DNA from 2 places in the Bradyrhizobium sp. UNPA324 genome. Region 2 is predicted to be linked to the other one. Evidence: riboswitches for the same ligand, from Rfam matches in the RefSeq annotation. Region 2 holds a riboswitch; the other holds the start of a gene.

Region 1 (5,619 bases), 650 kb from region 2:
GGTCACGGCGGCGCAGGCCTTGACGATCGCAAGCGCGTCCTCGCCGAGCCGTTTTGCGGCGCGCCGCGCGCCGGCGTAGTCCTTGGCGCCGATCCGCTTGTCCATGCGGGCGCGATGATCGTCCGCGGTGAGGAGATCGCGGAACGCCTCGTAGGAATCCTCCTCGCTGCGCTCGGACAATTCATCCGTGCGCCAGGCCTCGCGCACCAGCCGCGTGGCCCGGTCGGTGTCGCCTTCGGCGAGCAGCACGCGGGCGAGCGCGAACTTGCCCTTGGCGCTGGTCGGACGATCCATCGTGAATTTGTGCACAATGGCGGCGTCGCTCTTCTCCTGCCACAGCCGCGCCTCGGCACGGCGGCGCAGCAGCGCGCGGCTCGGCCAGTCCGGATTGGCCGTGAGGAAGGCGGCGTAGCGCTTGAAATTCGCGGTGCTCTCGGAATGGCGCAGCATGAACCAGTCCGCGAGCTTCTGTCCGGCGGGATCGATGATGCGGTCGCGCGCCGCGCTCGCGTCATCGCTCTTGCCCTTGCGCGCGAGGTCGATCGCGTCCTTCAGCGCGGCGAGGTCGCCGGTCAGCGCCGGTGCGGCCGGCTTGTCCGCAGGCAAGTCGTCGGTCTTCTTCGACCTGCGCTTGGCCTCGGCATGCTTGCCGTGGCGCGATTTTGCCGAGGACTTGGCCGCCGCATGACGCGGCTTGCCGGCTTTCGCCTCATGCGACTTCTTCGGCGCGGATGATTTGTGGCTGCTCTTGGCCGCCAGCTCGGTGGGGAGGAGGGCCAATGCGGCCACGGCAACGACACACGCGAGCGAGCGTAGGCACTGGTTCATTCGATGGTCCCCCTGCGAAACCACTACAAACCAAGGTCCGCGACGACATGCGGCTTGAGAATCAAAGACGACACCAAACGATGCCACGGTATCGTCTCCCATTCCTCACGCTGTCGCAACAATGCGGCAAAATCCGGATTGGAACTCGGGAACTCACCAAGTGTCGGCACAGGCAATTCTTTAATCTTTTGTTAACGTATTGGGCCCGCGCGCCGCGCCAAACGGCTCCCGGCGTCACGGAGGCACAGATGCACGTGTTCCGGCGGCCAAATCAGGTGTATTGAGTTCCCTAGTTCCGTCCTTTCAGCCTTTGCTCCCGTACCTATGCCGATTTTCAACCAGTCGATCCGGCGCAAGATCGTCGGCATCGCCCTCGGATTGATCGTCCTGATGCTGGTCACCTCGATCCTGTCGATGGTGATGTCGAGCCAGGTCGGTGTCCTGCTCGACGAGCTGACCAACCGCTACATTCCGGCCTATAGCCATCTGGCCCGCGCCAACATCCGCTCGCTGGAGCGGGGGCTGGCGCTGCGGCGGATGGTCATGACCAGGATGGAGGCCCCGTCGGACGAGGAGGCCTATGCGGCGCGCCTTCGCGACTTCGAGGAATCGGACCGCAAGATCGAGGAGGAGGCCGAGGCCGCGCGTACCCTCGTCAACGCGATCATCGACGACCCCAGAACCTATTCCGACAATGCCGCGCTGGGGCGGATCGATATCCGCATCGAGACCGCCGTCACCGAGCTGCGGCGCGATCTCAACGAGGACCATGCAAGGCTGCTCAAGCAGGTCGATGCCAAGCAGATGGCGGAGGCCCGCGGCACGCTGGAACACATCGACGTGCTGCGCGATCAGTTCAACCGGAAGGTCGATGCAATCCGCGCCGACATGCTGACGCAGGTGTTCTTCTCGACCTCGCAGGTGATCAGCCGCCAGCATCAGGCGATCGTCGTTTCGGGCGTCGTGACGTTGCTCGCGGCGATCGTCGGCTTTGTCTTTGCCCTTCTGGTGTCCAGCGGCATCACGCGCCCGGTGCGGCTGCTGCTCGCCGGCACCCGCGAGGTCGAGGCCGGCCGCTTCGACAAGACCATCACCGTCTCCACTCAGGACGAGATCGGCGAGCTCGCCGCGGCCTTCAACCGCATGACCGAGCAGCTCAGGCACAACGAGCGCATCCGCGAAACCTTTGGCCGCTACATCGATCCCAAGGTGGTGCAGGGGCTGATCGACCGGCCGGAGGTCGCGATCGACGGCGAGCGCCGGGTCATGACCATCATGTTCTGCGACATGAGCGGCTTCACCTCGATGAGCGAGGGCATGACGCCGCGCGGCCTCGTCAAGGTGATGAACCACTATTTCACGGTGATGTCCGCCCCCATCAGGAGCAATCGCGGCATCATCGACAAGTATATCGGCGATGCCATCATGTCCTATTGGGGCCCGCCCTTCATCGAGGATGACGAGCAGGCGCTCCTTGCCGGCATCGCGGCGATCGAGATGGCCGACCAGGTCCCCGCGCTGCAGCGCCAGCTGCCCGACCTGCTCGGCATCCGCGCCATGCCCGCGCCGTGCGACTTGCGGATCGGCATTGCCACCGGCGAGGTGCTGACCGGCAGCATCGGCTCCGAACTGATGATGAGCTTCACCGTGATGGGCGATGCCGTGAACCTGGCCTCGCGGCTGGAAGCCGTCAACAAGGTCTATGGCACCCGCATCCTGATCTCACAGGCCACCGCCGAAGCGATCGGATCGCGGCTCGAGCTGCGCGAGATCGATCGTCTGGCCGTCGCCGGCCAGACCGCGCCGCAGGCGATCTTCGAGGTGATGGCGAGGGCGGGCGCACTCACCGATGCGCAGGACAGCTTGCGTATGCACTATGTCGAAGCGCTCGCCGCCTATCGCGCCCGGCGCTTCGATGCGGCGCGTGCTGCCTTCAACGCGGCGCTCGAAGCCGTCCCCGGCGACGGCCCCTCGCTCACGATGCTCGGGCGCGTCGCGCAGTTCGAGGCGAGCCCGCCGGGCGAGGGATGGGACGGCGCCTGGCGCCTCGACAGCAAATAGGCTGCCGCACCGGAAAAATTGCTTCTGCTCGATAACGATGTTCGCCGTGACCTATTTCCCGGGCTTAGGTTGGATGTCCTTGAGGCGTCTGATGGGGACACGCCGATGCCAGAACTTCAGGATAGGCTGGAACGGTTCGAGACACTCACCGCCGAATGCGAGCTGATCGCCAAGCTCGCCACCGACAGCACCAAGCGCGAGTTCTATCTGAAGCTTTCGGAGCAGTACCGTCAGCTGGCGGTGGACATGCGGCAGGCGATCGCGACCAAGGCTGCGGCCTGAGGCCGGCAGCAATCCGTTCTTAAGATTTGGCGCGCATCCTTAGGCATGCGGGCGTCGCTGATCGGCGATGCCAGCGGTGGGAAGGCCGGGGCTCGCTGCAATGCAACGTGCCTCGTGAGTGCCATTTGCCATGCCTGACAGGGCGATTCCATGCGCCTCGTTGCCGTGATCATCATCGCGCTCATGACGGCGGCCTGCGACCAGGAGCAGGACATCACCGGCTCGACGCCGGTCTGCGCGCTGCGGAACTACAGCTACAACCCCCGCGACATGAACCAGTGCGTCAACGCCTGCAAAGCATGCGATCACGGCACCACCGTCACCTGCTCGACCTCCTGCACCCTCAAGGGCGCGCGCTGAGATCCCGACGCCTGCGGCGGCGGGAACGCGAGCCCGAGGTCGCCGGCTGATCGGGCGGAACTGACGGTGCTTGGGCACCGGAACGATTCACTTGGATTAATCATTGAAGGAGGCGGCAGGACGCGGAGTCCGATGGAAATGGGTATGCTCGATCCAGGTCGATTTCTGGTGTCGTGCTCGCATTGCGATGCCTGGCCGATGGCGGCCAATGTGAAGCGGTCGAACTGGTCGGCATCCCCGCATGAGGTCCGTTTTGTCTGCACGCGCTGCCGGCGCGAGGAAACCGCGATCGTCTCGGCCTCCGGCGAATTGACCCCGATCAAGCGCGTCGATGTTCCGCCACGCGATGTCGCTGTCGCCTGGGCGCAGGCCCAACGTTTGCGAGGGCGAACCTGAGCGGCCGGCACCCGTTTCGTGGACTTGCATTGGCCGGTGCGTCGATGCCGGCTCGCGGCGCCGACATCGATCGACCACTCGATTGACTCTCCGGTGGAACGACACGTAAATGATCGCGACGGTTCTCCCCATGGAGATCAAAAGGGAATGTGGTGCGGGAGGTCCCAACGCCGGGATTTGTCTCAACGCCACGGCTGCCCCCGCAACTGTAAGCGGTGAATCTTTCGTCCTGTGCCACTGGGAATCTCGGTCCTGGGAAGGCGACGCAAGGTAATGACCCGCGAGCCAGGAGACCTGCCGTCAGCCGTGGTCACACGCGAAGATGTCGGTCGGGGAGTACAGACATTGGCTTCACCGGAGCGGTTCATTGCTCCGCCGTGAAACCTCGTTCGCTGTGACGTGCCACTGACGTCATACCGAGGTTACAACATTGTCCCGTTTCGTCTCTGCCGTCCGGCGCCTCCGCGCTGGCCTGTTCGCGTCTGTCTCACTCCACTCGCTCGATCTATCCTCCGCCTCCGCCCAGCAGGCTCTTGCCGAGCAGTTGCCGCCGATCGAAGTGAGCAAGCCCGACGATCAGAACCGCACGCGGGCCAGAGCGATCGGTGAGGGCGACGCGACGAGGCCGCGGCGAACTGTGAATCTCGCGCCGGCAGGCGATGGCACCGGCTCATCCGGCTCGGAAGCTGTTGCCGCCAACAGCGGCATCATCGGGACCGCCACGACCGTCATCACGGCCGCGGATATCGCGCATTCGCCGTCGCAGACGCTTGCCGAGATCATCGCCGCGCAGACCCCGGGGGCCCAGATCACGACGTTCTATGGCGGCCAGATCGGCGCCAAGACCAGCGTGGACCTGCGTGGCTTCGGCGCCTTTGCCACCGCCAACACGCTGGTGCTGGTCAACGGCCGGCGGCTCAACGACGTCGACATGGCGCAGGTGGACCTCTCCACCATCCCGCTCCATTCGATCGAGCGTATCGAGGTCACGCGCGGAAATTCCGGAGCGGTGCTCTACGGCGACAACGCGGTCGGCGGCGTCATCAACATCGTCACCAAGACCGGAATCGGCGGACCGCCCGTGACGGCGCGCATCGAAGCCGGCTTCGGCTCGTTCAACACCAAGCTCGGCAACGTCTCGACCTCGCTCAATTCCGGTCCGTGGTCGACCTCGTTCTACGGTAATGCCGTCAGGACCGACGGCTATCGCGACAACAATCGCTATTCCCAGGAGAACGGCGTCGGCAATCTCAACTACACCACATCAGGCCTGACCGCTTTTCTTACCGTCACCGGCGACAATCAGGAGTTGCGACTGCCGGGCGGCCGCACCGTCGATCCCTCCATCGGCCTCGATGAGCTCAAGAGCAACCGCCGAGGGACCAGCACGCCGTTCAACCACGCCAACCAGCAGGGCTTTGGCGCGACAGCCGGCTTCGCCAAGACCCTGGTCAACGGCGTCGATCTCATCGTCGACGGCGGTGTGCGCGACAAGAAGCAGCAGAGTGCGTTCTTCTCCAGCCCGACGCCGGTTCCGGCCTTCTTCACGTCGACTTATGTCGATTCCAATCTGACGACATGGTCGATCACGCCGCGGCTCAGTGTGAAGAGCCTGCTGCTCGGCATGCCATCGCAGCTCCTGACCGGCATCGACTATTACGATGCGAGCTTTCAGCAGAACCGCGGCGCGGG
Region 2 (5,619 bases):
ATCCGCAAGCCGTGACCATCGCGATGATGGCGAACTTTGCCTCCGGCGGTGCTGCGATTTCGGTGCTGGCGCGCGAGCTTGGCTCGCGCCTGGAGGTGGTTGACGCCGGCACGCTGGCGCAGGAGCAGATGACGGGCATCGTCACCGACAAGCCGCGCCATGGCACGCGCGATTTCAGCGTGGAGGCCGCGCTCCTGCTTACGGAGCTGGCGTTTGCCTTCGAGGCCGGCCAGCGCGCGGTGGTGCGCGCGGAAGCCAATCAGCCCGACCTGCTGATCTTCGGCGAAATGGGGATCGGCAACACCACGACATCGGCGGCGATTGCGGCGAGCCTGCTTGGCATCAGCGCCGAGGAGATCGCGGGCAGCGGCACCGGCGTCGATGCGGCCGGCCGGGCGCACAAGGCGCGCGTGATCGACGCCGCGATTGCACGGCACGGCGTTGCAGGCTCTTCGCCAGAGAAGATCCTGTGTGCCGTCGGTGGGCTCGAAATCGCGGCGATCTCAGGCGCGATCATCGCTGCCGCGCAGCGCCGCATTCCCGTGCTGATCGATGGCTTCATCGTGTCGGTCGCAGCGCTCGCAGCAGCGCGGCTGAACCCGTCGTGCCAGCCCTTCCTGCTGCCGTCGCATCAATCGGCCGAGCAGGGGCATCGCCTGGTGCTGCGCGCGCTGAACGTGCAGCCGTTGATCAGCCTCGATCTCAGGCTCGGTGAGGGATCGGGCGCCGCCATCGCGTTGCCGTTGGTTCGGTCAGCCTGTGCACTTCACAACGGCATGGCGACCTTTGCAGAGGCCAATGTGCCCGATCGGCCTAGCTGATCCGCTGATTGACCGAGACGACACGCCAGCCGGCTGCGAGGCGATCGATCCGGGTCAGCGACAGCGGATCGACGACGAAGCGCAAGGCCGCTTGTGGCGTGAGATCCAGCGCGATGCAGAGCGCGGCCCGGATGGTGCCGGAATGCACGACGAGCGTGGCTGGTCCGGCTCCGATCCGCGCCAGACCCAGCCGCACGCGTGCGACCTGATCCGCAAAGCTTTCGCCGCCCGGCGGCCGTCCGCCGGCCGGATCGTTCCAGAACTGCGCGTAAGTCTCGTCGCCGGCGGCAGCGAGCTCATCGTGCCGACGGCCGGTCCAATCGCCGAAGTCCTGCTCGCGGAATTCACTGACCAGCTCCGGTTCGAGCCCCAGCGCGCGCGCGGTCTCGACCGTGCGCCGCGATGGGCTGGCATAGCTGGCGGCATCTTGCGAGAGGCGCTGCCGCAGCGCCTCCAATTGCGCGCGAGCGCCGAGATCAGCCGGCGCGTCGGCGGCGTGGATGGTGCCGGTGACGCCCGCAACCGGCGCGTGCCGTATCAACCAGAGGAAGGTCTCGCCTTCCATGCTCATCACTCCAAGGAAGTTGGTCGCGGTGGCAACAACGCCGCAACTGGCACATTGACTCTGTCTTGATGGTAATCCTAGATGCTCGCGACGGTTTCCCCGAGAGGGGATGAAAAGGGAATGCGGTGCGGGGACGTTGTCCCCAATGCCGTGGCTGCCCCCGCAACTGTGAGCGGATAATCCTTCGTCAGAAGCCACTGGGGTGCTCGGTCCCGGGAAGGCGACGAAGCGGTGATGACCCGCGAGCCAGGAGACCTGCCGTCAGCCGTGGTCACACGCGAAGATGTCGGTCGGGGAGTACAGACATTCGGCTTCATCGGACGGCTGCAAGCCGAAAGGTGAGACCTCGTTCGCTGTGACGTGCCACTGACGTCATACCGAGGTCCAAGAACCGTGTTTTCCATCCGTATCGTACGACCGTGCAGCGTCCTGCTTGCCTCCGCCGCGCTCACATCCTTCGCCGCTTCCGATATCCCTGCTGCGCTGGCGCAGCAGGCCCGCGAACCGTTACCACCCGTCGAGGTGACGCCGGCCCAGTCCCGCAAGCAGGCCAAGCCAGCCGGCCGCGGGGCGCAAAGCCCGCGCCGCGCGGCAGCGCACAGGCCTGCTGCTGCATCCGCGCCCAAGCCCATCGGGCCGGCTGCGGCGGCGCAGACGCCGCTCAACTCCAATGCCGTGGCGGAAAGCGCCTCGCGGCTCGGCCTGACGGTGCGGGAGACGCCCGCGACCGTGGAGGTGATCTCGGCCGAGACCATGCGCGAGCAGGGCTATCGCACCGTGTCTGACGTGGCCCAGGGCGCGGTCGGCGTCACCTCCGGTGACAATCCGGCGGAGCCTTCCGCGTTCTCCATGCGCGGTTTCACCAACAGCCAGATCAACACGCTCTACAACGGCATCAAGATCGGTCCGCAGAACATGACCTCGCGGATCATGGACACCGCCAATCTGGACGCCGTGGAATTCTTGAAGGGACCGGCGTCCTTGATCTCGGGCGAGGGTGCCGCCGGCGGCGCGATCAACTTCGTCACCAGACAGCCGCACTCTGGACCTAGCCGGAACGAGGCGGACTTCTCCTGGGATTCGCTGAACTCGTTGCGCGCGCATTACGGCTCGGGCGGTAGCACCAACGTGCAAGGCCTCGACTACCGCTTCGACGTCAGCCGCTCCGCGCTCAACGGCTTTGCCGACGACACCAACACCAAGACGCTGGACGTCTCGGGCCAGCTCAACTACCGCATCTCCGACAGCCTCAAGGTCTCGGGCGCGATCGAGTATCGCGAAGATCGCTCCAAGGCCTATTGGGGCGTGCCGCTGGTGCCGATCGCCTTCAGCGGCTCGCATGCGACGAGCGGGATCGTCTCCGGCAATTACGTCTCGAACTACAGCAAAACCAACCTCGGCGCGGTTACCATCGACGATCGCACCTTCAACACCAATTACAACGTTCTCGACAACCGGAATGTCGCGCAGGAGGTCTGGCTGCGTGGTGGCTTCGAGCTGAAGCTGGCGCCCGACCTGACGCTGAAGAGCCAAGCCTATGGTTATGGCGCTGAGCGCACTTGGTTCAATAACGAGGTCGAAGCATTCAATTCCACGACGAACCTTGTCGATCGCGAGCGCTTCTATGTCGCACATAGCCAGCGTCTCGTCGGCAACATCACCGACCTGATCTGGGACACCAACATCGCAGGGTTCGACAATCGACTCGTCACGACGCTGTCGTCGAGCTATCTGGATTTTGTCCGGCCGGGCGCGGCCAACTTTCCAGGGGATTCCGTTGATCTGGTCGATCCCAACCGTGGCTTCTACGGCCTGCTCACGACCAAGCAGCAGACCGCACGCATCGACAACGAGGCGCTGTCGGTCGAGGACCGGCTGAAGCTGACGCGGACGTTCGCGCTGATCGGCGGCCTGCGCGTCGAGCACATCGGGCTCGACCGCAACTCGACCGACAAGAATGGTCTGGAGAACGTGGGCTTCCCGTATACGAAGGACTGGGCACCCGTAACGGGCCGTATTGGTTACACCTGGGAGGCCGTGCCCGGCCTGACTTTTTTCAGCCAGTACGCGACCGGCGCCGACGTTTCCGCCAACAACATCTTTTTGCTCACGCCAACCCAGCCGCTGGATCTCACCACCGCGCGCACCTACGAGACCGGCGTCAAGCACCTGTTCTGGGACAACCGCGCGGAGTGGTCGTTCTCGGCCTACGACATCCTGCGCAAGAACGTCTATGCCGCGGGCGGCGGGCAGGCGCTCAATATCGCCGGGCGGCAGGAGTCCAGGGGCGTCGAGCTTGCCGCCTCGTTCCGTCCGATCGAGCCGCTGCGGCTGTGGGGCAACATCGCCTATGTCGATGCGCGCTATGCCGATTACAACTTCGTCGGCGGCTCTTTCTCCGGCAACACGCCGCCGAACGTGCCCCGCATCGTCGCCAATGCCGGCGCGTCGTACCGGTTATTCACGCCCTGGCCGGTGGAGCTCGGCATTACCGGCCGTCATGTCGGCGACCGCTACAATACCGATGCCAACACGGTGACGATGAAGGCCTACACCGTCGCCGATGTCTACGCCTTCGTCGATATTCCCAGGTCCGTATTCAACGCGGTCGACCAGGCCCGCCTGACCTTCCGCGTCCGCAACATTACCGATAAGCGCTATGCGATCTGGGGCGATCCGTTCTATCCCGATCAGGTCCTGCTCGGCGCGCCGCGCACCTACGAGCTCTCGGCGGCGTTCAAATGGTAGGACGCTGACCGCATGATGGGCGCGATCGTCCTGTTGCACCGCTGGCTCGGGATCGCGTTCTGCCTGCTGTTCGCGATGTGGTTCGGAACCGGAATCGTGATGCACTTCGTCCCGTTTCCGTCGCTGACGGAGGCGGAGCGCTTTGCCGCGCTCGCGCCGGTGGCGCGTACGGAGATGAGGATCTCGATCGCCGAGGCGGTCGCTGCGAGCGGGGTCACTGACGCCACGCGCGTGCGTTTGGTCCAGCTGAGCGGCGGATCGGTCTATATTGTGTCGGGGCCATCGCGCGTCCGTGCGGTCAGTGCCTCCGACGGGCAGGACGCAGCTTTGATGTCCGCCGATCTTGCGCTCGCCATCGCGCGGGATCACGCCCGCCGCCGCGGGCTCGACGCCGCGCGGGCCGGGATCGTCGCTCTGGAGGACTACGATCAATGGAGCGTGCCGAACGGCTTTGACCGCCATCGGCCCTTGTTTCGCATCGCCCTCGGCGATGCCGCGGGAACGGAGCTCTATGTCTCGTCGCGCACCGGCGAGGTCGTCCTCGATACGGCGCGCGGCGAGCGCGGCTGGAATTGGGCCGGCAGTGTGCTGCACTGGATCTATCCGACGGTCCTGCGGAGCAACTGGTCTCTGTGGGATCGCGTCGTCTGGACGCTGTCGCTGCTGGCCTTGCTTGCAGCCTCGCTGGGTGCGGTGCTCGGGACCGTACGGCTCAGGATGCGAGATCGCCGGATCTCGACACCCTACCGCGGCTGGCATGCGCTGCATCACCTTGTTGGCCTTGCTGCAACGGCGTTCGTGCTGACGTGGATTTTCAGCGGCTGGCTTTCGATGGATCACGGCCGGTTGTTCTCGCGCGGCGAACTGAGCCGCGCCGAAGCGGACGTGATGAACGTCGCACCGGACTGGACGGCGGCTCCGTCATTCGATCGACAGCCGATGGCGCCGTCAGTCCGCGAGATTGAATGGTTCGCGTTCGGCGGCCAACTCTATCGCCGCGATCGCTCCGTTCTCGGCGTCCAGACCTTGGCCATGGCAGGGAATGCCTCCCACGAGGAATTTCTGAGCGCGGGCGAGGTCGAAGGGCTCGCGGCGCGCCTCGCCAACGGATGCGTTCCGCCGTCCGTTCTGGCCCGGAATGACGGCTATCCCGCACAATCGGTCGTCCCCGGAGCCCCGGTCTATCGCGTCCGCTGCGGCGATCTCTGGTTCGACATCGACGGTGCCGACGGGCACGTGCTGCAACGGCTGGACGCCTCGCGGCGCGCCTACCGCTGGTTCTACAGCGCGCTGCACACACTCGACTTCCCTGTCCTCATGGCGCATCCGCTTCTGCGCGATGTCCTGATCGTCGGGCTTTGCGCGCCTGGGCTTGTGTTCTCGCTCACTGGCATCGTCATCGGCTGGCGGCGCTTGCGGTCGACCTTCGCGGCTTGAGCCGCGTCTCGGGCAAATCATATGGACCATGCAAATTGCGGGTTGCGC

The links. Region 2 has a riboswitch for cobalamin ahead of UNPA324_RS35195 (TonB-dependent receptor). Riboswitches for the same ligand answer to the same signal wherever they lie in the genome.
Region 1: it holds a riboswitch for cobalamin, as region 2 does, so the genes downstream of both, UNPA324_RS21275 (TonB-dependent receptor) here and UNPA324_RS35195 (TonB-dependent receptor) in region 2, are expected to answer to the same signal.

Annotation. Positions count from the first base shown of each region.
Region 1 covers NZ_LFJD01000004.1:4,422,398-4,428,016, reverse strand. The annotation lists gene UNPA324_RS21295 (lytic transglycosylase domain-containing protein) at 1-828, opposite strand, end outside; gene UNPA324_RS21290 (adenylate/guanylate cyclase domain-containing protein) at 1,153-2,889, shown strand; gene UNPA324_RS35225 (hypothetical protein) at 2,995-3,171, shown strand; gene UNPA324_RS21285 (hypothetical protein) at 3,322-3,531, shown strand; gene UNPA324_RS21280 (hypothetical protein) at 3,676-3,927, shown strand; cobalamin riboswitch at 4,030-4,243, shown strand; gene UNPA324_RS21275 (TonB-dependent receptor) at 4,358-5,619, shown strand, end outside.
Region 2 covers NZ_LFJD01000004.1:3,771,109-3,776,727, reverse strand. The annotation lists gene cobT (nicotinate-nucleotide--dimethylbenzimidazole phosphoribosyltransferase) at 1-821, shown strand, start outside; gene UNPA324_RS18295 (histidine phosphatase family protein) at 814-1,386, opposite strand; cobalamin riboswitch at 1,461-1,663, shown strand; gene UNPA324_RS35195 (TonB-dependent receptor) at 1,780-4,134, shown strand; gene UNPA324_RS18280 (PepSY domain-containing protein) at 4,147-5,571, shown strand.